2 regions of the Streptomyces sp. NBC_00045 genome follow, and region 2 is predicted to be linked to the other one. Evidence: predicted binding sites of a transcription regulator. Region 2 holds the regulator's gene; the other holds the start of a gene.

What was found. The regulator HrcA, encoded in region 2, represses chaperone genes, less so after heat shock. The targets are predictions, from matches to a motif close to TTNGCACTCNGNNNNNCNGAGTGCNAA.
Positions count from the first base shown of each region.
Region 1: the regulator HrcA is predicted to act here: its motif matches at 2,918-2,944, upstream of groL (chaperonin GroEL).

Region 1 is NZ_CP108271.1:3,728,720-3,739,065, reverse strand. It holds gene OHA65_RS17360 (glucosyl-3-phosphoglycerate synthase) at 1-265, opposite strand, end outside; SAM riboswitch class I at 461-610, shown strand; gene thrC (threonine synthase) at 628-1,902, shown strand; gene OHA65_RS17350 (MoaD/ThiS family protein) at 1,941-2,219, shown strand; gene OHA65_RS17345 (cold-shock protein) at 2,602-2,805, shown strand; gene groL (chaperonin GroEL) at 3,140-4,762, shown strand; gene OHA65_RS17335 (Uma2 family endonuclease) at 4,845-5,417, opposite strand; gene OHA65_RS17330 (phosphoribosylanthranilate isomerase) at 5,555-6,154, shown strand; gene OHA65_RS17325 (hypothetical protein) at 6,179-6,475, opposite strand; gene OHA65_RS17320 (PQQ-binding-like beta-propeller repeat protein) at 6,578-7,969, shown strand; gene OHA65_RS17315 (DUF397 domain-containing protein) at 7,976-8,230, opposite strand; gene OHA65_RS17310 (Scr1 family TA system antitoxin-like transcriptional regulator) at 8,214-9,047, opposite strand; gene OHA65_RS17305 (hypothetical protein) at 9,163-9,384, shown strand; gene OHA65_RS17300 (hypothetical protein) at 9,381-10,073, shown strand; gene OHA65_RS17295 (Uma2 family endonuclease) at 10,070-10,346, opposite strand, start outside.
Region 2 is NZ_CP108271.1:2,862,719-2,873,064, reverse strand. It holds gene lepA (translation elongation factor 4) at 1-149, shown strand, start outside; gene OHA65_RS13515 (AMP-dependent synthetase/ligase) at 388-2,277, shown strand; gene hemW (radical SAM family heme chaperone HemW) at 2,395-3,627, shown strand; gene OHA65_RS13505 (DUF3097 domain-containing protein) at 3,684-4,490, opposite strand; gene OHA65_RS13500 (MBL fold metallo-hydrolase) at 4,519-5,244, opposite strand; gene hrcA (heat-inducible transcriptional repressor HrcA) at 5,401-6,417, shown strand; gene dnaJ (molecular chaperone DnaJ) at 6,418-7,557, shown strand; gene OHA65_RS13485 (nitronate monooxygenase) at 7,705-8,796, shown strand; gene OHA65_RS13480 (16S rRNA (uracil(1498)-N(3))-methyltransferase) at 8,793-9,536, shown strand; gene OHA65_RS13475 (histidine triad nucleotide-binding protein) at 9,636-9,995, shown strand; gene OHA65_RS13470 (ribonuclease Z) at 9,999-10,346, shown strand, end outside.

The DNA of each region.
Region 1 (10,346 bases), 870 kb from region 2:
CCTTCGCGGCCACTTCGGCGGTCCGGTCGGTGGAGCCCGAGTCGATCACGACGAGTTCGTCGACGAGCGGCCCCGCCGGCCCGTCGATCAGATCGCGCCGGATCACCTCGACGATGGCGCCGACCGTCTCTTCCTCGTCGAGCGCGGGCAGGACGACGCTGACCGTGGCGCCTGCCGCCCGTTTGGCGGAAAGCAGCTGGTCGAGCGGTCGGTCGGCCGCGGACCAGGAGCGGTCCGCAAACCAGCGCTCCACCTCTTCCAGCACGTTCGGCACTCCTCGGTAATCGTTGACGCTCGGCATTTTCAGCCGAAAAGTGATCCATCTCGCGGTTCGGACGGCTGTCTCAACCACCCGGACCTTCAGTTACAGTCTTGAACAACGCGAAGGACCACCGCATGCCGGGGGTCCCGCGCACAAACGCCCGGACGCGCCATGGAGCGCGCGAACCCGGTGCCATACCGCTCATCCAGAGGGGCAGAGGGACACGGCCCGTTGAAGCCCCGGCAACCCTCCAGTCGGTTCTCGCGCTTGCTTGCAGCAGCGAGGTCCCCGGCTAGGGAAGGTGCCAATTCCGTCTCATGGCGAAGTGCGCCATGGGGAAGATGAGGAGAAAGGGCCTCGCCATCATGGCTGCACAGACTGTTGCCACCTCTGTCGATCTCGGACCTGCCACCGGCCTCTCGTGTCGTGAGTGCGGTACCCGTTTCGAACTCGGACCCATCTTCGCCTGCGTCGAGTGTTTCGGTCCGCTGGAAGTCGCCTACGACCTGCCCACCGGCGACCCCGAAGCCCTGCGCGCCGCGATCGAGGCCGGCCCGAACAACATCTGGCGCTACGCCCCGCTGCTGCCCGTCCCCGCTGACGTGGCCGCCAAGCCCAGCCTGAACCCCGGCTTCACCAAGCTCGTGGACGCGGCCAACCTGGCCAAGGAGCTCGGCATCACCGGGAAGCTCTACGTCAAGGACGACTCCGGCAACCCGACGCACTCCTTCAAGGACCGCGTCGTGGCCATCGCCGTCGAGGCCGCCCGCGCCTTCGGCTTCACCACCCTGTCCTGCTCCTCCACCGGCAACCTGGCCGGCGCCGTCGGCGCCGCGGCCGCCCGGGCCGGCTTCCGCTCCTGCGTGTTCATCCCGCACGACCTGGAGCAGGGCAAGGTCGTCATGGCCGGTGTGTACGGCGGCGACCTGGTCGGCATCGAAGGCAACTACGACGACGTCAACCGCTTCTGCTCCGAGCTCATCGGCGACCCGCTGGGCGAGGGCTGGGGCTTCGTCAACGTCAACCTGCGCCCCTACTACGGCGAGGGTTCCAAGACCCTCGCCTACGAGATCTGCGAGCAGCTCGGCTGGCAGCTGCCCGACCAGATCGTGATCCCGATCGCGTCCGGCTCGCAGCTGACGAAGATCGACAAGGGTCTGCAGGAGCTGATCAAGCTCGGGCTGGTCGAGGACAAGCCGTACAAGATCTTCGGCGCCCAGGCCGAGGGCTGCTCCCCGGTGTCGACCGCCTTCAAGGCCGGCCACGACGTGGTCCGCCCGCAGAAGCCGAACACCATCGCCAAGTCGCTCGCCATCGGCAACCCGGCCGACGGCCCGTACGTCCTGGACATCGCCCGCCGCACCGGCGGCTACGTCGAGGACGTCACCGACGAGCAGGTCGTCGAGGCCATCAAGATCCTCGCGCAGGCCGAGGGCATCTTCGCCGAGACCGCGGGCGGCGTGACCGTCGGCGTGACCAAGAAGCTCATCGAGAACGGCCAGCTCGACCCGGCGCTGACCACGGTGGTCCTGAACACCGGTGACGGCCTCAAGACCCTGGAGGCGGTGGCCGCGGACAGCGGGCAGACCGCCACCATCCGCCCGAGCCTGGACGCGTTCCGCGCCGCCGGCCTGGCCTGATCCCCGATCCCCCTCGTACCCGGAAAGGCAGTAGCGCCATGAGCGTCAACGTCCGCATCCCCACCATCCTGCGCACCTACACCGGCGGCCAGGCCGAGGTCACGGCCGAGGGCGCGACCCTCTCCGAGGTCATCGCCTCCCTTGAGGTGAACCACCCGGGCATCGCCGCGCGCGTCCTGGACGACCAGGGCAAGCTGCGCCGGTTCGTGAACGTCTACGTCAACGACGACGACGTGCGCTTCGAGGGCGGTCTGGACGCGGTGACGCCGGACGGCGCCGGTGTCTCGATCATTCCCGCCGTCGCGGGCGGCTGCTGACGCAACAACCCCTGAATTACCCCCTCCGGTAAAAGCGGAGGGGGTAATTCTGCTTGGTTGGGCGCGGTAAGGTTGGGGAAGTCCCCTCCGCTGGACTTGCCCGCTGCATATGAGCGAGTCGCGTGAGGGTTGACATTGAGTCAATGTGCAAGTGCGGTATGGGGCTTTGGCGAGATATGCCGGGTCCGAGTTGCCCGGGAATATGCCAACTTTTCACTTTATTTCAATGTATCCCCGTGTCCAGATTTCTCGTCGGATTGACCTGTTGCAGACAGCAGCGGTGCAGATACATTCAGCCCCGGTCGAGGCGTTCCGGCGCAAGTTCTGACCCGGGACCGCGAAGTGCGGTCCCGCGCAAGGGCCAGTAATAGGGGAGTTAGGCATGGCTCAGGGCACCGTCAAGTGGTTCAACGCGGAGAAGGGCTACGGCTTCATCGCGGTCGACGGTGGTGCGGATGTGTTCGTCCACTACAGCGCCATCCAGATGGACGGGTACCGCACCCTTGAAGAGGGTCAGCGGGTCGAGTTCGAGATCTCGCAGGGCCAGAAGGGTCCGCAGGCGGACATGGTCAAGCTCGCCGTCTAGTCCCGGCGCGATCGACCACCGACGCATACGCACGAAGGGTCCGCATCCTTGAGGAGGGATGCGGGCCCTTCGTGCTGCCCGCACCGCGCCGGGCCGGGCTTCGTGGAAGCCGCTTGCACTCAAGGGGGTCGAGTGCTAATCATTGGCGTTAGCACTCTCGTGCTGAGAGTGCTACTACACAGGACCGGGTCGGTGAGGCCCGCAGGGTCCGGCGGGAAGGAACCGCCGGGCACGCAGGCCGTCCGTCGCGGGCGCGGGCGCGGTCCGGAGCAATCCAACCCTCCCCCCACGCCGGCGGCGCAGGGGGAACCCCAGTCCTGGAGGACCACTTCAGATGGCCAAGATCATTGCGTTCGACGAGGAGGCCCGGCGCGGCCTTGAGCGCGGTATGAACCAGCTCGCCGACGCCGTCAAGGTCACCCTTGGCCCCAAGGGTCGCAACGTCGTCCTTGAGAAGAAGTGGGGCGCCCCCACGATCACCAACGATGGTGTTTCCATCGCCAAGGAGATCGAGCTCGAGGACCCGTACGAGAAGATCGGCGCCGAGCTGGTCAAGGAAGTCGCCAAGAAGACGGACGACGTCGCCGGCGACGGTACGACCACCGCCACCGTGCTCGCCCAGGCGCTCGTACGCGAGGGCCTGCGCAACGTGGCCGCCGGCGCCAACCCGATGGCCCTCAAGCGTGGCATCGAGAAGGCCGTCGAGGCCGTCTCCGGCGCCCTGCTGGAGCAGGCGAAGGATGTCGAGACCAAGGAGCAGATCGCTTCTACGGCCTCCATCTCCGCCGCTGACACCCAGATCGGCGAGCTCATCGCCGAGGCCATGGACAAGGTCGGCAAGGAAGGCGTCATCACCGTCGAGGAGTCCCAGACCTTCGGTCTGGAGCTGGAGCTCACCGAGGGCATGCGCTTCGACAAGGGCTACATCTCGGCGTACTTCGCCACCGACATGGAGCGTATGGAGGCGTCCCTGGACGACCCGTACATCCTCATCGTCAACTCCAAGATCGGCAACGTGAAGGACCTCCTTCCGCTGCTTGAGAAGGTCATGCAGTCCGGCAAGCCGCTGCTGATCATCGCCGAGGACGTCGAGGGCGAGGCCCTGTCGACCCTGGTCGTCAACAAGATCCGCGGCACCTTCAAGTCCGTGGCCGTCAAGGCCCCGGGCTTCGGCGACCGCCGCAAGGCCATGCTCGGTGACATCGCCATCCTCACGGGCGGCACGGTCATCTCCGAGGAGGTCGGCCTCAAGCTGGAGAACGCGGGCCTCGACCTGCTCGGCCGCGCCCGCAAGGTCGTCATCTCCAAGGACGAGACCACGATCGTCGACGGCGCCGGTGACAGCGACCAGGTCCAGGGTCGCGTCAACCAGATCCGTGCCGAGATCGAGAACTCCGACTCGGACTACGACCGCGAGAAGCTCCAGGAGCGCCTCGCGAAGCTGGCCGGCGGCGTGGCCGTCATCAAGGCCGGTGCCGCGACCGAGGTGGAGCTCAAGGAGCGCAAGCACCGCATCGAGGACGCCGTCCGCAACGCGAAGGCTGCCGTCGAGGAGGGCATCGTCGCCGGTGGTGGCGTGGCCCTGCTCCAGGCCTCCGCGGTCTTCGAGAAGCTCGACCTGTCGGGTGACGAGGCGACCGGCGCCAACGCCGTGAAGCTCGCCCTGGAGGCTCCGCTCAAGCAGATCGCCGTCAACGGTGGTCTTGAGGGTGGCGTCGTCGTGGAGAAGGTCCGCAACCTGACCGTCGGCTGGGGCCTGAACGCCGCGACCGGCGAGTACGTGGACATGATCGCCGAGGGCATCATCGACCCGGCGAAGGTCACGCGCTCCGCTCTGCAGAACGCCGCGTCCATCGCCGCGCTGTTCCTGACGACCGAGGCCGTCATCGCCGACAAGCCGGAGAAGGCCGGCGCGGGCGCGCCGGGCGGCATGCCGGGCGGTGACATGGACTTCTGATCGGCCCCGCGCTGATCGGCTGTTCTCGACCGAGGGCGGTACTCCCGTACGGGGGTGCCGCCCTCGGTCGTTTGTGGGTGTCCTAGAAGCCCGAACTGTCGACGTCGAAGCCGAACGGGTCCGGGACGGGCAGGGCCGCACCGAAGGGCACCGTCTTGCGGAACTGGTACCCGTGTGGGGAGTGGTCCGAGAAGCAGGTGATCTCGGACGCCTGCACGTCGATGACGAGGTAGATAGGGACGAGCTGTCCGTAGACGTCCAGCTTCTCGCGCCAGTCCACGTCCTTCGTGGACACAGAGGTGAACTCGGCCACCAGGGAGAGCGCGGCCCCGTCGGCGTGGCGGCCCTCCTCTTCGAACGCGGCTTCGTCCGCCACATAGAGATCAGGGCCATGGGCGCGAGCCGCCGCCGGGAACCGGAAGAGGACCGGCGTGGTGTCGACGATGTGGCCGTCCGGGGAGTGCGCCTCCAACTGACGGCGAAGTGCCCGCATGGGGCGCACGTAGCGCAGCTTGGACCACGGCGAGACGATGATCTTCCCCCGGATGAGCTCGGCCTTGAAGCCGTCTGGCGTGTCCATCTCCGCAACGGTGCGCAGGAGCGTCTCGAACGCCGGCGGCGCCGCGTGTTCCATCGGTGTGGCCCGCTCGGTCATGATCGTCACCGTCGCCTTCCGCGTGGCGTGCTGCGCACTGGCTGTGATGCTCGTTCCAGGCTGGTGGCGGGCGGGCGGACCCGCCCGGTCCCCGAGACGGATCACCGCCGATCGGGTGCCTTTGGTTGACTGGAGGTATGAGCGATCTCTTCGTCAAGATCTGCGGCCTGAAGACCGCGCACGACGTCGACACGGCCGTGGCCGCCGGGGCCGACGCCGTCGGGTTCGTCTTCGCGCCGGGGAGCCCCCGAACCGTCGACGCCGCCACGGCGCGGGAGCTCGCCGCCCGGGTCCCGGCCGGGGTCCTCACCGTCGGGGTGTTCCGGGGGCAGCCGGTCGACGAGGTGCGGCGGCTGACCGAGGAGAGCGGCGTACGGGGAGTGCAGCTGCACGGCGACGAGGGCCCGGAGTACTACGAGGCGCTGCGCGCCGAAGGCCGGACCCTGCTGCGGGCCACCGCCCAGCACGTCGGGCGCTGCGGGGAGTACGGGGAGGACCTGCTGCTGATCGACGCGCCGGACCCCGGCTCCGGCAAGCCGTGGAACTGGGGGTCGGACGAGTTCGCAGCCCCCGAGGGCCACTGGCTGCTGGCCGGCGGGCTCACCCCGGGCAACGTCCGGGAGGCCGTGGAAACCACCGGCGCCTGGGGCGTGGACGTGTCCAGCGGGGTGGAGAGCGCCCGGGGGGTGAAGTCCCGCGACCTCATCCGCTCCTTCATCGAGGCCGCCCGGCGCTAGTACCGCCGGGCGACGGCTGTCGGGTCAGTGCGACGCGTTGTTGAGGCAGGCCACGTCGTACTGGGATACCGAGCGGGCGTTGTTGGAGTTCTGCGGCTGTTCGCCCGCGTAGTGGGTGCCGGCGATGCCGTCCTCGTTGAAGGCGGAGCCGCGGGCGCTCGCGGAGTGGCCGGGGCGGGCGGAGTCCGCCAGCCCCTCGCAGGACGCGCCCGGTTGGCCGGCGAAGGCGGGGGCAGCGGCGATACCCGCCGCGCCGGTGAGTAGAGCGGCGGAGGCCAGCGCGAGGGCCGCCCGTTTCACGGGGTTCGTGACCGGGTTCATGATCGTTCCTCCTTTCGCGGAACGCCTGTGCATCACGTACGTCCGTACGCCGGGAAGGGATTGCCCGCCGGCGTCGCGGGCTAGCCTGTAGCCGGGGGGATCATGGATCAGAGACCGCCGCTCGCGGAGCGGCTCCGGCACTACACCGCGGTCACGGCGGCCTGCGCGCTCACCACCGTCGTGGTGCTGTACGCGGTCCTGTGCGCGAAGTTGGCGGACGACACCCCGTCCGACGCGTACGGCACGGGCAGCCCTCCGCGCGGTTTCGGCATCCTGGCAGCGTCCACGGTGGTCGGCGCGCTGGCAGCAGCCGTCCTGTGGTGGTACGTCGTACGGGGCCGCCGGCACCGCTCGGCGCTCGGCCGGGCGGCGGCCGTCGCACTCGCCCTCGTCGCGCTGGGGCCCGGCTGGCTCGGCTTCTCGTGGATGCGCGGCCCGCAGATGGACCTCTTCGGCTACCAGGTCCCGGACGGCGGGGCCCTGGAGAAGCCGCTCGGCTCCTGGGCGTTCGAGCACAGCTCGGGGGCCGTGATACGGGTCCGCGCGGACGGCGTCACGGCCTACAACGGGGAGGGCCGCCACGGCGGCGGATTCCGCGCCCCGGACGGCGGCGCGGTGTGCGCGATGAGCGACGACGCGCCGTCCGGGACCGGCCTCGTCACCCTGACCACGGCGGAGAGCGAGTGCGGCAACAGCCTGGTGGCGGTGCGCACGGAGTCCGGCGAGAAGCGCTGGACGAAGGACATCCCGAAGCTCGTGGGCAAGCCGTCCGCGGGCGGCAACCTCGCCGTGGCCGCGACGACGGACGCCGTGCTCGCCCACGACCTGGACACGGGCGCGGAGCTCTGGCGCTTCCCACTGCCCGCGGGCGCCGTCGTCTCGCAGGTCGCGGCCGGACCCGACCGGGTCCTGTTCCTGGCGCGGACCGAAGGGGGCAGCGAGCTGTCCGCCCTGGACGCCCGCACCGGATCCCGCTCCTGGCAGGCCCTGCTTCCCGACGGTTACGGGGCCCCGGGCATCGTGTCGGCTTCCCCGGCGGCCGCCGTCGCGGACGGGCGCCTGCTGCTGTTCGACGAGACGGGCCGACCGCGCACCGACCCGGAGCCGCCGTTCCACCTGGGCCCGGACACGGCCCGGCTGGTCGTCGGCGACGTCCTGTACGCGGCGGTCCCCGAGCGGGAGAAGCGGGAGCTGCTGGCGGCCTACTCGCTGAAGGACGGCCGCCGGCTGTGGACGCGGGCCTTCGAGGGCGACTGGCAGGTCCGCGCCGTGGCCGTCGGCCGCAACGACCGGATCGCCGTGGTCACGCAGGGCGCGTACACCCACCTCTGGCACCTCGACCCCGGCACGGGCAAGCCCGGCGGGGAGTCGACGGTCCTGCGCGACCTCCCGCTGGGCACGTCCTTCGCCCTCTACGGCAGGACGTTCGTCAACCTCGACGCGGGCGGACGCCTCCCGCCGATCTTCGACGTGCGCCCGGCCTTCGGCTGGTGACCCGCATCAGAGGGCGGTGACGAAGGCCCCCCAGGCGGCCGCGCCGAAGACCAGGTGGGGCCCGTCCGGGACCTTGGAGTCCCGGACGGGGACGAGGTCGCTGTGCGCGTCACAGACCTCGACGCAGTCGCCGCCGTCACCGCCGCTGTGGGTGGACTTGCGCCAGGTGGCCATCTCCAGGCAGTTGCCGCCGTCGCCGCCGCTATAGCTGGACTTGTGCCAGGTGGCCGTCGACAGGTCGTACTCAAGCATGCTGGTCATGTGCGTAATCCTCCGCCGCGGACTCGATCATGGCCAGTGATTGGGCAGGTGACAGAGCACAGGCCATGAGGAGATCGTAGGTCAGCGCGTGGCGGCCAACTGTTGCCGGATCGTCCAGCAGTTGACCCATTCCGATACCTTCGACGTAGGCGAGCGGAGGTGCGTCCACAAAGGACATCAGCTTGAGGGAGCCGTGCAGGCCCGCGTGGGCGCCTACACCGAACGGAATCACCTGGGTGATGATGCGGCGCGCTCGGCCCAGAGTTACAAGATGACGCAGGGCGTCGGCCATCACCTCCCGGCCGCCGACGACCCGCCGGAGCACCGCCTCGTCGAGCACGCACCACAACAAGGGTGTTGATGGGTCGGTGAGGAGCCGGGCTCGGCCCAGTCGGGCCTCGGTCAGTTCGTCGATGACGGCTTCCGGCGCGGTCGGCTGGTATGCGCGGAAGATCTCCCGTGCGTAGGCCTCCCGCTGGAGCAAGCCCGGGATGACCAGGGGCGCGTACTCCCTGATGGCCAGGGCCTCCGCCTCGGCCTCGGCGGCTTCCACGAAGTGGTCGGGGTACTTGGACTTGCCCTGCTTCCCGGCGTTGCGGGTGAAGAAGCCGCCCATACCCAGGATCTCGTCTATCGCCTTGGCGAGTTCGAGGGTGATCCGGCGGGTGCCCGCCTCCATCTGGCCGACGTACGAGCCGCTCACGAACAGCTTCTCGCCCAGTGCGGCCTGGCTCATGGCGGCGCGTTCGCGGGCCACGCGGAGTTCGGCTCCGAGGAGGGCGCGGGGTGAGGCGGGATCGAGGGGTTTTCCTGGCATGACAACTCCCGGTGCAACAGGTGCGGTTGCTGCGGTGACCCACTTGAAAGGCTAGCGGCGGTGTCGCCACGCTGTGTGGAGGAGCTGAATACTCAGGGTAGAAAGGTGACATGTCATGGTGCTCACGGCCAAGGAGCGGATGCAGGCGGCGGAGGAGGCCGTGCGGCAGCTGAGGGAGTCCCTCGCCGGGGTCGGGGTCACGCTCCCCTCGCTGGACGTGGACGGGGTCTCGGCGGCGGGGACGTACGGGCTGCCGTTGATCGACCTCGGGCGGTGCAACCTCACCACCGCACTCCGGTTGGCCGTCGTCCTGCACGAGCGGGCCCGCCCCGCGTGAGCGAGGCCGCCCTGGAAGGGTGCCTCGCGGCGGCACGGGCCTGGGAGTTCGAGCTGGCCTGGAAGCTGTGCTGGCTGGAGAAGGGCCTGGCCGGGCCCGGGTGGAGGAGGAGCGGGATGCCGCTCCAAGTGCGGGTGGAACTGCACGAGGCCAGTGGGCTGTGGACCGCGGTCGGCGACGACGGGAAGCGGCGGGTGCGGGAGACGGCCGAGACGGCGGACGAGGCGACGGCCCTCGTCCACGAGGCGTTCGGGCTGAAGGCGTGGCGGCCGCAGCCGCCTCCGCCGCCCGGTTGGCACCGCTTCACGCTCGTCCACGGCCCGGTGGGCCGGACGCCCGGCTACGCGGATCCGCGCTACGAAGCGATCAAGGCGCGGCCGCCGCAAGGCTGTGTGCCCGAGGACCTCAACGGCTCTTTCGGACTGCGGTGCGAGCGGCCCGGCGCGCGGCTGCTGGACGCCGTGGGGGAGTTGTGCGGTGAGATCCGGGCCGCGCACGGGCTGCTCATGAGCGACCTCGGCATCGAGAAGCTGTGGGAATGGTCGTCCGACGGCCCGGACGGCTGGGGCGCCGAGATCGTCGGGCAGCTCCTGCTGATGGCGGCCGAGCGGGGTCCGGAGCTCGGCTACGGCGTGGACGACCTGGTGTCCTTCCTGCGGACCGCTGCCGCCGGAAGTGCGGGCGGCTAGTCGGAGAAGTTCTTCAGCGCTTCGGTGTCGAGGGTGATGCCGACGGGGGCGGGGATCTCGACCATCTCGCCGTAGGCGTAGGCGGGGTCGTCCAGGTACTTGCCCTCTTCGGGCTCGCTGTAGACCGTCAGACTGTGCCGCTCCCGGTCGATGAGCAGGTAGATCGGGATACCGGCCGCCGCGTAGCCGTCCCGCTTCTCGTTCCGGTCGCGACTGTCGGAGTCGGTGTCGGAGTCGTGGGAGGTGACCTCCACGACCATCAGGACACCCGCC
Region 2 (10,346 bases):
ACGGCGGTGACATCTCCCGTAAGCGGAAGCTGCTGGAGAAGCAGAAGGAAGGCAAGAAGCGCATGAAGATGGTCGGCTCGGTGGAGGTGCCCCAGGAGGCCTTCATCGCCGTCCTCTCCAGCGACGAGTCCGGTGGCAAGAAGAAGTAGCCGCAGGCCCCGACGGGCCTTGTGCCGCATGTGAAACAGGCCTCCGCGCAGTCGCGCGGGGGCCTGTTTCGTTATGAATCGGCGTCTCAAGGGCCCTTACGCGCCAGCCGGAGGGCCCCTAGTCTGATCACTGCCCGTTGGTTACTCGCCAGTTACAAGCGCTGGTTGCAAGCCCTGTTGGAAGCCGTCATTCACCGCCTTGGATGACAGGCCCTGCCGCGTGGTCCGGAGGACGTCCGTGAGCGACACACAGACCTTGATCGAGAACCGCCCGCCCACCGTGGCGGCACTCTTCCTTGAGCGTGTCGCCGCCACGCCCCACGCCGAGGCGTACCGGTTCCCGGTGCCCGCGGCCGGCGGCAGCGGCCCCGACGACTGGAAGTCGCTGAGCTGGGGCCAGGCGGCCGAGCGGGTCTTCGGCATCGCCGCCGGTCTGCTCGACCTCGGCCTGCAACCGGAGCAGCGGGTCGCGCTCGCCTCCAACACTCGCGTCGAGTGGATCCTCTCCGACCTGGGCGTCATGTGCGCCGGTGGAGCCGTGACCACGATCTACCCGAGCACCAACGCCGAGGAGTCGGCGTTCATCCTCTCCGACTCGGCCAGCCGCGTGTTGATCGCCGAGGACGCGTCCCAGCTGGCCAAGGCCCGTGAGTGCCGCGCCGACCTGCCCGAGCTCGCCCACGTCGTGGTCCTGGAGGCCGCCGACGCGGTGCAGGCCGAGGGCGACCCGGAGGGCTGGGTGCTCTCCCTCGCCGACCTGGAGGCGCGCGGCAAGGAGTACCTCGCCAAGCACCCCGAGGCGATCAAGGAGCGGATCGGGGCGATCACCCCCGACCAGCTCGCCACGCTGATCTACACCTCGGGCACCACCGGCCGTCCCAAGGGCGTGCGGCTGCCGCACGACAACTGGTCGTACATGGCCAAGGCCACCGTTGCCACCGGGATGATCTCCAGCGACGACGTCCAGTACCTGTGGCTGCCGCTCGCGCACGTCTTCGGCAAGGTCCTGACCTCCGGCCAGATCGAGGTCGGGCACGTCACCGCCGTCGACGGCCGGATCGACAAGATCATCGAGAACCTGCCGGTCGTCCAGCCCACGTACATGGCCGCCGTGCCCCGGATCTTCGAGAAGGTCTACAACGGGGTCGCGGCCAAGGCCCGCGCGGGCGGCGGCGCCAAGTACAAGATCTTCCAGTGGTCGGTCGGAGTGGCCCGCGAGTACGCCAAGGTCACCCAGGACAACTACCGGCGCACCGGCCAGGCCACGGCCCCCTTCGGCCTCGCCACCAAGCACAAGATCGCCGATGCGCTCGTCTACGCCAAGCTCCGCGACGCCTTCGGCGGCCGACTGCGCGCCGCCGTGTCCGGCGCCTCCGCCCTGGCCCCGGAGATCGGCTACTTCTTCGCCGGCGCGGGCATCCACATCCTTGAGGGCTACGGCCTCACCGAGTCCAGCGCGGCCTCCTTCGTCAACCCCGGCGAGGCCTACCGCACCGGCACCGTCGGCAAGCCGCTCCCCGGCACCGAGGTCCGCATCGCCGACGACGGCGAGATCCTGCTGCGCGGCCCCGGCATCATGCAGGGCTACCACCTGCAGCCCGAGAAGACCTCCGAGGTGCTGGAGGAGGACGGCTGGCTGCACACCGGCGACATCGGCGAGCTCTCGCCCGACGGCTACCTGCGCATCACGGACCGCAAGAAGGACCTGATCAAGACCTCGAACGGCAAGTACGTCGCCCCGGCCGAGATCGAGGGCCGCTTCAAGGCGATCTGCCCGTACGTGTCGAGCATCGTGGTGCACGGCGCCGACCGGAACTTCTGCGCCGCCCTGGTCGCCCTGGACGAGCCGTCCATCCTGGGCTGGGCCGCCGAGAACGGGCTGGAGGGCAAGACGTACGCCGAGGTGCTGGCCGCGGCGGAGACGAACCGGCTGATCGAGACGTACGTCCAGACCCTGAACGAGGGCCTCCAGCGCTGGCAGACGATCAAGAAGTTCCGGATCCTGCCGCGCGACCTCGACGTGGAGCACGGCGACCTCACGCCCAGCCTCAAGCTGAAGCGGCCGGCCGTCGAGCGTGAGTTCAAGCACCTCATCGACGAGATGTACGAGGGGTCGCGCGAGGCGTAGCGTCCGCGCCGGGCCCTGCGGGGCGGGGCAGCAGGCCGCCCCGCGGGGCCGTGCGGCGGGAACCGCCCCGCCGGTGCGCGGGGACCGGCCCGGCGGCGGGTGCGGGACAATGGGGGCATGCCTTCCGCACTGCCCGACGGTGACCCCATGCCCGAAGACGGCTCGCTGCCGTCGCATGCCCTGGCGGGTGCCGGGGACCGGCCGCTCGGGTTCTACCTGCACGTCCCGTACTGCGCCACGCGGTGCGGGTACTGCGACTTCAACACGTACACCGCGACCGAGCTGCGCGGCACCGGCGGCGTGCTCGCCTCCCGGGAGAACTACGCCGACACCCTGATCGACGAGGTCCGCCTCGCCCGCAAGGTGCTCGGGGACGACCCGCGGGCCGTCCGCACGGTGTTCGTGGGCGGCGGCACGCCGACGCTGCTGCCGGCCGCCGACCTCGTACGGATGCTCGCGGCGATCCGCGACGAATTCGGCCTGGCCGAGGACGCCGAGGTCACCACGGAGGCCAATCCGGAGTCGGCGAACCCGCAGTACCTGGCGGAGCTGCGGGCGGGCGGCTTCAACCGGATCTCGTTCGGCATGCAGAGCGCGAAGCAGCACGTCCTGAAGGTGCTCGACCGCACGCACACACCGGGCCGGCCCGAGGCGTGCGTCGCGGAGGCGCGGGCGGCGGGCTTCGAACACGTCAACCTGGACCTGATCTACGGGACGCCGGGGGAGTCGGACGAGGACTGGCGGGCGTCGCTGACGGCCGCGCTGGGGGCCGGGCCCGACCACATCAGCGCGTACGCGCTGATCGTCGAGGAGGGCACCCAGCTGGCGCGCCGGATCCGGCGGGGCGAGGTCCCGATGACCGACGACGACGTGCACGCGGACCGGTACCTGATCGCGGACTCGGTGATGGCCGAGGCCGGCTACTCCTGGTACGAGGTCTCCAACTGGGCCACCACGGAGGCGGGCCGCTGCCTGCACAACGAGCTGTACTGGCGCGGCGCCGACTGGTGGGGCGCGGGGCCCGGCGCGCACTCGCACGTCGGCGGAGTGCGGTGGTGGAACGTGAAGCACCCCGGGGCCTACGCCGCCGCCCTGGCCGAGGGCCGTTCCCCGGGCGCGGGGCGCGAGCTGCTGTCCGCGGAGGACCGGCGGGTGGAGCGGATCCTGCTGGAGCTCCGGCTGGTCGACGGGGCCCCGCTGTCCCTGCTGGCCCCGGCCGGGCTCACGGCGTCCCGCAAGGCCCTCGCGGACGGGCTCCTGGAGCCGGGGCCGTACGAGGGCGGCCGGGCCGTGCTGACCCTGCGGGGGCGGCTCCTGGCCGACGCGGTGGTCCGCGACCTGGTCGACTAGCCGACGGCTCGACGAGCCGGGTCGACCGGCCGCCCCGGCCGACCCGTCGGCCGGGGCTAGTCGGCCGGAGCCGTGACGTGGTCGATCAGGTGCTCCACCGAGCCCAGCAGGGTCGGCTCCAGGTCCTTGTAGGACGCCACGCGGGACAGGATGTGCTGCCACGCCGCCCCGGTGTTCTCCGGCCAGCCCAGGGCCCGGCAGACGCCCGTCTTCCAGTCCTGGCCCCGCGGCACCACCGGCCACGCCCCGATGCCCAGTGCGGAGGGCTTCACCGCCTGCCACACGTCCACGTACGGGTGGCCGACGACCAGTACGTCCGGGGAGGTCACCGCAGCCGCGATGCGGGACTCCTTCGAGCCCGGGACCAGGTGGTCCACCAGGATCCCCAGACGGGCGTCCGGGGCCGGGTCGAACTCCGCCACGATGGCCGGGAGGTCGTCGATGCCCTCCAGGTACTCCACCACCACGCCTTCGATCCGCAGGTCGTCGCCCCAGACCCGCTCCACCAGCTCGGCGTCGTGCCGGCCCTCGACGTAGATCCGCCCGGCGCGCGCCACGCGGGCGCGCGCCCCCGGGACCGCCACGGAGCCCGAGGCGGTGCGCAGGGGCGCCTGAGGGGCCCGTGAGGGGCGGGTCAGCGTCACCACGGCGCCCTCCAGCAGGAACCCCCGCGGTTCCAGCGGGAACACCCGGCGCTTGCCGAAGCGGTCCTCCAGGGTCACCGTGCCCGCCTCGCAGGCCACCACCGCGCCGCAGAAGTCCGTACCCGCCACCTCGACCACCAGGTCGGGCTCGGCCGGCACCTGCGGGACGGCCTTGGCGCGCTTCCACTGCGGGGTCAGGTCGGGGGAGTACTCACGCATCCGGCCGACGCTACGAGAGAGGCGGCGCTCACGCGTCCGACACGCCGAACCGCCGTGCCAGTGTGTCGCGTTGCGCACGGACGAAGTCCGCGGAGACCACCGCTCCGTGACCCGGCACGTACAGGGCGTCGTCGCCGCCCAGCGACAGCAGCCGGCCCATGGCCGCCGGCCACTGCGCCGGCACGGCGTCACTGCCCGCCTGGGGTTCGCCCGACTCCTCGACGAGGTCCCCGCAGAACACCACCTCGCGCTCTCCGGGGACGAACACCGCCAGGTCGTGCCGGGTGTGCCCGGGGCCGACGTTCGCCAGCAGGACCTGGACCCCGCCCAGCTCCAGCGTCCATTCGCCCGACACCGAATGCCTCGGCCCCACCAGCAGGTCCACCGCTTCGGCGGCCTCGGCCTCCGCCAGCCCCTGGCGGACCGCACCGGCGCGCAGCTCCTCGCGGCCGGTCGACAGTTCGGCGTCGAGCCCGACCGCCCCGAAGACCTCGGCGCCGGAGAACGCCGCCACGCCCAGTACGTGATCGAAATGCCCGTGCGTGAATGCGATATGCGTCACGCGCCGGCCCGTCAGTCGCTGCGCCTCGGCCCGCAGCTGCGCACCCTCCCGCACGCACGAGCCCGGATCGATCAGGAGGACCGATTCGTCCCCCACCACCAGTCCCACGGTGCAGTCCCACACCGGAAGCCGCCGCCGCCCGGTCCGCCCGGTCAGCCGCTCCCAGCCCGCCTCTTCCCAATGCACGTCCATGCAGGGACGCTACCCTGGCGGGCCGCCCTTGCCAGGGGCTGACTACCCGGCCGTACACTGGCCGGGGGATCTCTGGCACTCGAACGCCCGGAGTGCCAACGCAGCAGATGAAACCGACCACGACGATTCACCGACGACCAGCTGGAGGTGTGCGCCATGCTCAGCGAACGCAGACTTGAGGTGCTGCGCGCCATCGTCCAGGACTACGTCGGGACGGAGGAGCCGGTCGGCTCCAAGGCGCTCACCGAGCGGCACCGGCTCGGCGTCTCGCCCGCCACCGTGCGCAACGACATGGCCGTGCTGGAGGAGGAGGGCTACATCGCCCAGCCCCACACCAGCGCCGGCCGGATCCCCACGGACAAGGGCTACCGGCTGTTCGTCGACAAGCTGGCGGGAGTCAAACCCCTGTCGACGCCCGAACGCCGGGCCATCCAGAACTTCCTCGACGGCGCCGTCGACCTCGACGACGTCGTCGGCCGGACGGTGCGGCTGCTGGCGCAGCTCACCCGACAGGTCGCCGTCGTCCAGTACCCGAGCCTGACCCGGTCCACGGTCCGGCACGTCGAGCTGCTGTCGCTGGCTCCGGCCCGGCTCATGCTCGTGTTGATCACCGACACGGGCCGGGTCGAGCAGCGGCTCGTCGACTGCCAGACGCCGTTCGGCGAGACCTCGCTCGCCGATCTTCGGGCGCGGCTCAACAGTCGGGTCGTCGGCCGCCGGTTCACCGACGTGCCGCAGCTCGTGCAGGATCTGCCGGAGTCGTTCGAACCGGAGGACCGCAGCACGGTGTCGACCGTGCTCGCGACCCTGCTGGAGACTCTGGTCGAAGAGGCCGAGGAGCGGCTGATGATCGGCGGAACCGCCAATCTCACGCGCTTCGGACATGATTTTCCCCTGACGATCAGGCCGGTGCTCGAAGCGCTGGAGGAGCAGGTCGTGCTCCTCAAGCTGCTGGGCGAGGCCAACGAGTCGGGGATGGCCGTACGGATCGGGCATGAGAATGCCTACGAGGGACTGAACTCCACGTCCGTCGTCTCGGTCGGCTACGGTTCGGGCGGCGAAACTGTCGCCAAACTCGGCGTGGTCGGACCGACCCGCATGGACTACCCCGGAACGATGGGAGCGGTACGCGCAGTGGCACGTTACGTCGGACAGATCCTGGCGGAGTCGTAAGTGGCCACGGACTACTACGCCGTTCTCGGCGTGCGCCGCGACGCATCGCAGGACGAGATCAAGAAGGCCTTCCGCCGCCTCGCGCGCGAACTCCACCCGGACGTGAATCCGGATCCGAAGACGCAGGAGCGCTTCAAGGAGATCAACGCCGCGTACGAGGTGCTCTCGGACCCGCAGAAGAAGCAGGTCTACGACCTCGGCGGCGACCCGCTGTCCTCCTCCGGCGGCGGTGGCGGCGCGGGCGGCTTCGGTGCGGGCGGCTTCGGCAACTTCTCCGACATCATGGACGCCTTCTTCGGCCAGGCCTCGCAGCGCGGCCCGCGCTCGCGGACCCGCCGCGGCCAGGACGCCATGATCCGCCTCGACCTGGAACTGGACGAGGCCGCCTTCGGCACGACCAAGGACATCCAGGTCGACACGGCCGTCGTCTGCACCACCTGCTCCGGCGAGGGTGCCGCCCCCGGCACCTCGGCGCAGACGTGTGACATGTGCCGTGGCCGCGGTGAGGTGTCGCAGGTCACCCGGTCCTTCCTGGGCCAGGTCATGACCTCGCGCCCCTGCCCCCAGTGCCAGGGCTTCGGCACCGTGGTCCCGACCCCGTGCCCCGAGTGCGCGGGCGACGGCCGGGTCCGCTCCCGCCGCAGCCTCACGGTCAAGATCCCGGCCGGTGTCGAGAACGGCACCCGGATCCAACTCGCGGGCGAGGGCGAGGTCGGCCCCGGCGGCGGCCCCGCCGGCGACCTGTACGTGGAGATCCACGAGCTGTCGCACCCGACCTTCCAGCGGCGCGGGGACGACCTGCACTGCACGGTGACCATCCCCATGACGGCAGCGGCCCTGGGCACCAAATGCCCGTTGGAGACGCTGGACGGATTGGAGGAGATCGACATCCGTCCCGGCACCGGGTCGGGCCAGGCCATCCCGCTGCACGGGCGCGGCGTCACGCACCTGCGCGGCGGCGGCCGCGGCGATCTGATCGTCCACGTCGAGGTCACCACGCCGACCAAGCTGGACGCCCAGCAGGAGGAGCTGCTGCGCCAGCTCGCCAAGCTGCGCGGCGAGGAGCGGCCCATGGGCCAGTTCGCGCCGGGTCAGCAGGGCCTGTTCAGCCGCCTGAAGGACGCCTTCAACGGCCGCTGACCGGCCCGCGAGCGCATGTACGAGCCCGGTCCGGGGATGCCCCGGACCGGGCTCGGCGCATTGATCCGGACGCCTCCGGCGGAGCGGACTATGCCAGGCGAATGCGGTGATTCGGCCCGGTGCGCGGGACGTGGCACGATGCAGTCCATGTCCTCCGCACCGAACGGTCTCTCCCCGTACCCGATCGTGCAGGCTCCCATGGCGGGCGGCGCCTCCTGTCCGCCGCTCGCCGCCGCCGTGTGCGAGGCGGGCGGACTGGGCTTCCTGGCCGGCGGCTACAAGACCGCCGACGGCATGTACCAGGAGATCAAGAGGCTGCGCGCGCTCACCCGGCGCCCGTTCGGCGTGAACCTCTTCATGCCGCAGACCGGCTACGTGGACCCGGCCGCCGTGGAGGCGTACCGCGGGCAGCTGGCCGGCGAGGCCGGCTGGTACGACGTGTCCCTGGCCGACGAGGACATCATCGGCACCAGCGACGACGGCTACGACGCCAAGCTCGCGATCCTCCTCGAAGACCCGGTTCCCGTGGTCTCGTTCACCTTCGGCGTTCCCGTGCCCGCCGTCCTCGCCGCCCTGCGCAAGGCGGGCACGTACTCCGTCGTCACCGTCACCTCGGTCGAGGAGGCGCGCGCCGCCCAGGCCGCGGGCGCCGACGCCGTCTGCGTCCAGGGCGTGGAGGCGGGCGGCCACCAGGGCACCCACCGCGACGACCCGCAGGCGGACGGCACGGCGGGCGTGGGCCTGCTCGCGCTCGTCGCGCAGGTACGGGAGGCCGTGGCCCTCCCGATCATCGCGGCGGGCGGTCTGATGCGGGGCTCGCAGATCGCGGCGCTGCTGGCGGCGGGCGCGGAGGCGGCGCAGCTCGGCACCGCGTTCCTGGCCTGTCCCGAATCGGGCGCGCACCCGCTGCACAAGAAGGCGCTGACGGACCCCCTGTTCCCCCACACCGAGCTGACCAGGGCGTTCTCGGGACGACCGGCCCGGGGCCTGGTGAACCGGTTCATGCGGGAGCACGGGCCGTACGCCCCGGCCGCGTACCCGCAGATCCACCACATGACCGCCGGGCTGCGCAAAGCCGCGGCCGCGGCCGGGGACCCGCAGGGCATGGCCCTGTGGGCGGGCCAGGGCCACCGGCTGGCCCGGGCGCTGCCCGCGGGGGAGCTGATGGAGGTGCTGGCGGCCGAACTGGCCGAGGCCCGCAGCGCGTTGAAGGAAATGCAGAAGAGGAGTACGTCATGACCGCCCCCGTGTTCGTGGTCGAAGAGGTCCCCGCGGGGCCGGAGTTCGTGCTCGACGGCCCGGAAGGCCGGCACGCGGTGTCCGTGAAACGGCTGAACCCCGGTGAGGCGGTGGTCCTCACGGACGGCCGCGGTGGCTGGGCGCAGGCCGTGGTCAAGGCCGCCGAGGGCAAGGACCGGCTGGTCGTCTCGGTGTCCGCCACCGGCCGGGAACCGGAACCTGCCGTGCGGATCACCGTCGTCCAGGCCCTGCCCAAGGGGGACCGCGGCGAGCTCGCCGTCGAGACCATGACCGAGACCGGCGTGGACGCCATCGTCCCCTGGCAGGCCTCGCGCTGCATCACCCAGTGGCGCGGCGACCGCGGCGCCAAGTCCCTGGCCAAATGGCGGGCCACGGCCCGGGAGGCGGGCAAGCAGTCCCGCCGGGTGCGCTTCCCGGAGGTGGCGGAGGCCATGTCCACGAAGCAGGTCGCGGCGCTGCTGGCCGGCGCCGACCTGGCGATGGTCCTGCACGAGGACCGGGACGCGCCCTCGGGGGCCCTGGCCACGGCCGAGCTCCCGGCCGGCGGCTCCGTCGTCCTGGTGGTCGGCCCCGAGGGCGGGGTCTCGCCGGAGGAGCTGGCCGTCTTCGCGGAGGCCGGCGCCCACCCCCACCGCCTGGGCTCCTCGGTCCTGCGCACCTCCACCGCCGGCACCGCGGCGACGGCGGTCCTCCTGGCGCGCACCGGCCGCTGGTCCTGAAACGCACGTGAGGGCGCCGACGGCGCCGGATACGATGCCCGGGCTGATCAACACCGGCGTCGACGGCCCGTCAACGCCACTGTCACGGAAGGCGAAGCAATGGCCGGGGAACCGCAGGCGGACTGCCTGTTCTGCAAGATCGTCGCGGGGAGCATCCCGGCGACCGTGGTCCGGGAGACCGAGACGACCTTCGCCTTCCGGGACATCAACCCGCAGGCGCCCACGCACGTCCTCGTGATTCCCCGCGTGCACTACCCCGACGCCGCCTCGCTCGCCGCCGCCGAGCCGGCCGTCGCCGCCGACCTGCTGGCCGAGGCCGGACGGATCGCGGCCGAGGAGAAGGTCGACGACCACGGCTACCGCGTCGTGTTCAACACCGGCGCCGGCGCCGGCCAGACCGTCTTCCACGCGCACGCGCACGTCCTCGGCGGCCGCGGTCTCCAGTGGCCCCCCGGATAGACCGTGTCCGTACGCGAATTCGTGGTGCTGGGCACCGCCAGCCAGGTGCCCACCCGTCACCGCAACCACAACGGCTACCTCCTGCGCTGGGACGGCGAGGGGATCCTCTTCGACCCGGGCGAGGGCACCCAGCGCCAGATGCTGCGCGCCGGGGTGGCCGCCCACGACATCAACCGGATCTGCATCACCCACTTCCACGGGGACCACAGCCTCGGTCTCGCCGGGGTGATCCAGCGCATCAACCTGGACCGGGTCCCGCACCCCGTCACCGCCCACTACCCGGCCTCCGGGCAGAAGTTCTTCGACCGGCTGCGGTACGCCACCGCCTACCGGGAGACCGTCGCGCTCGGC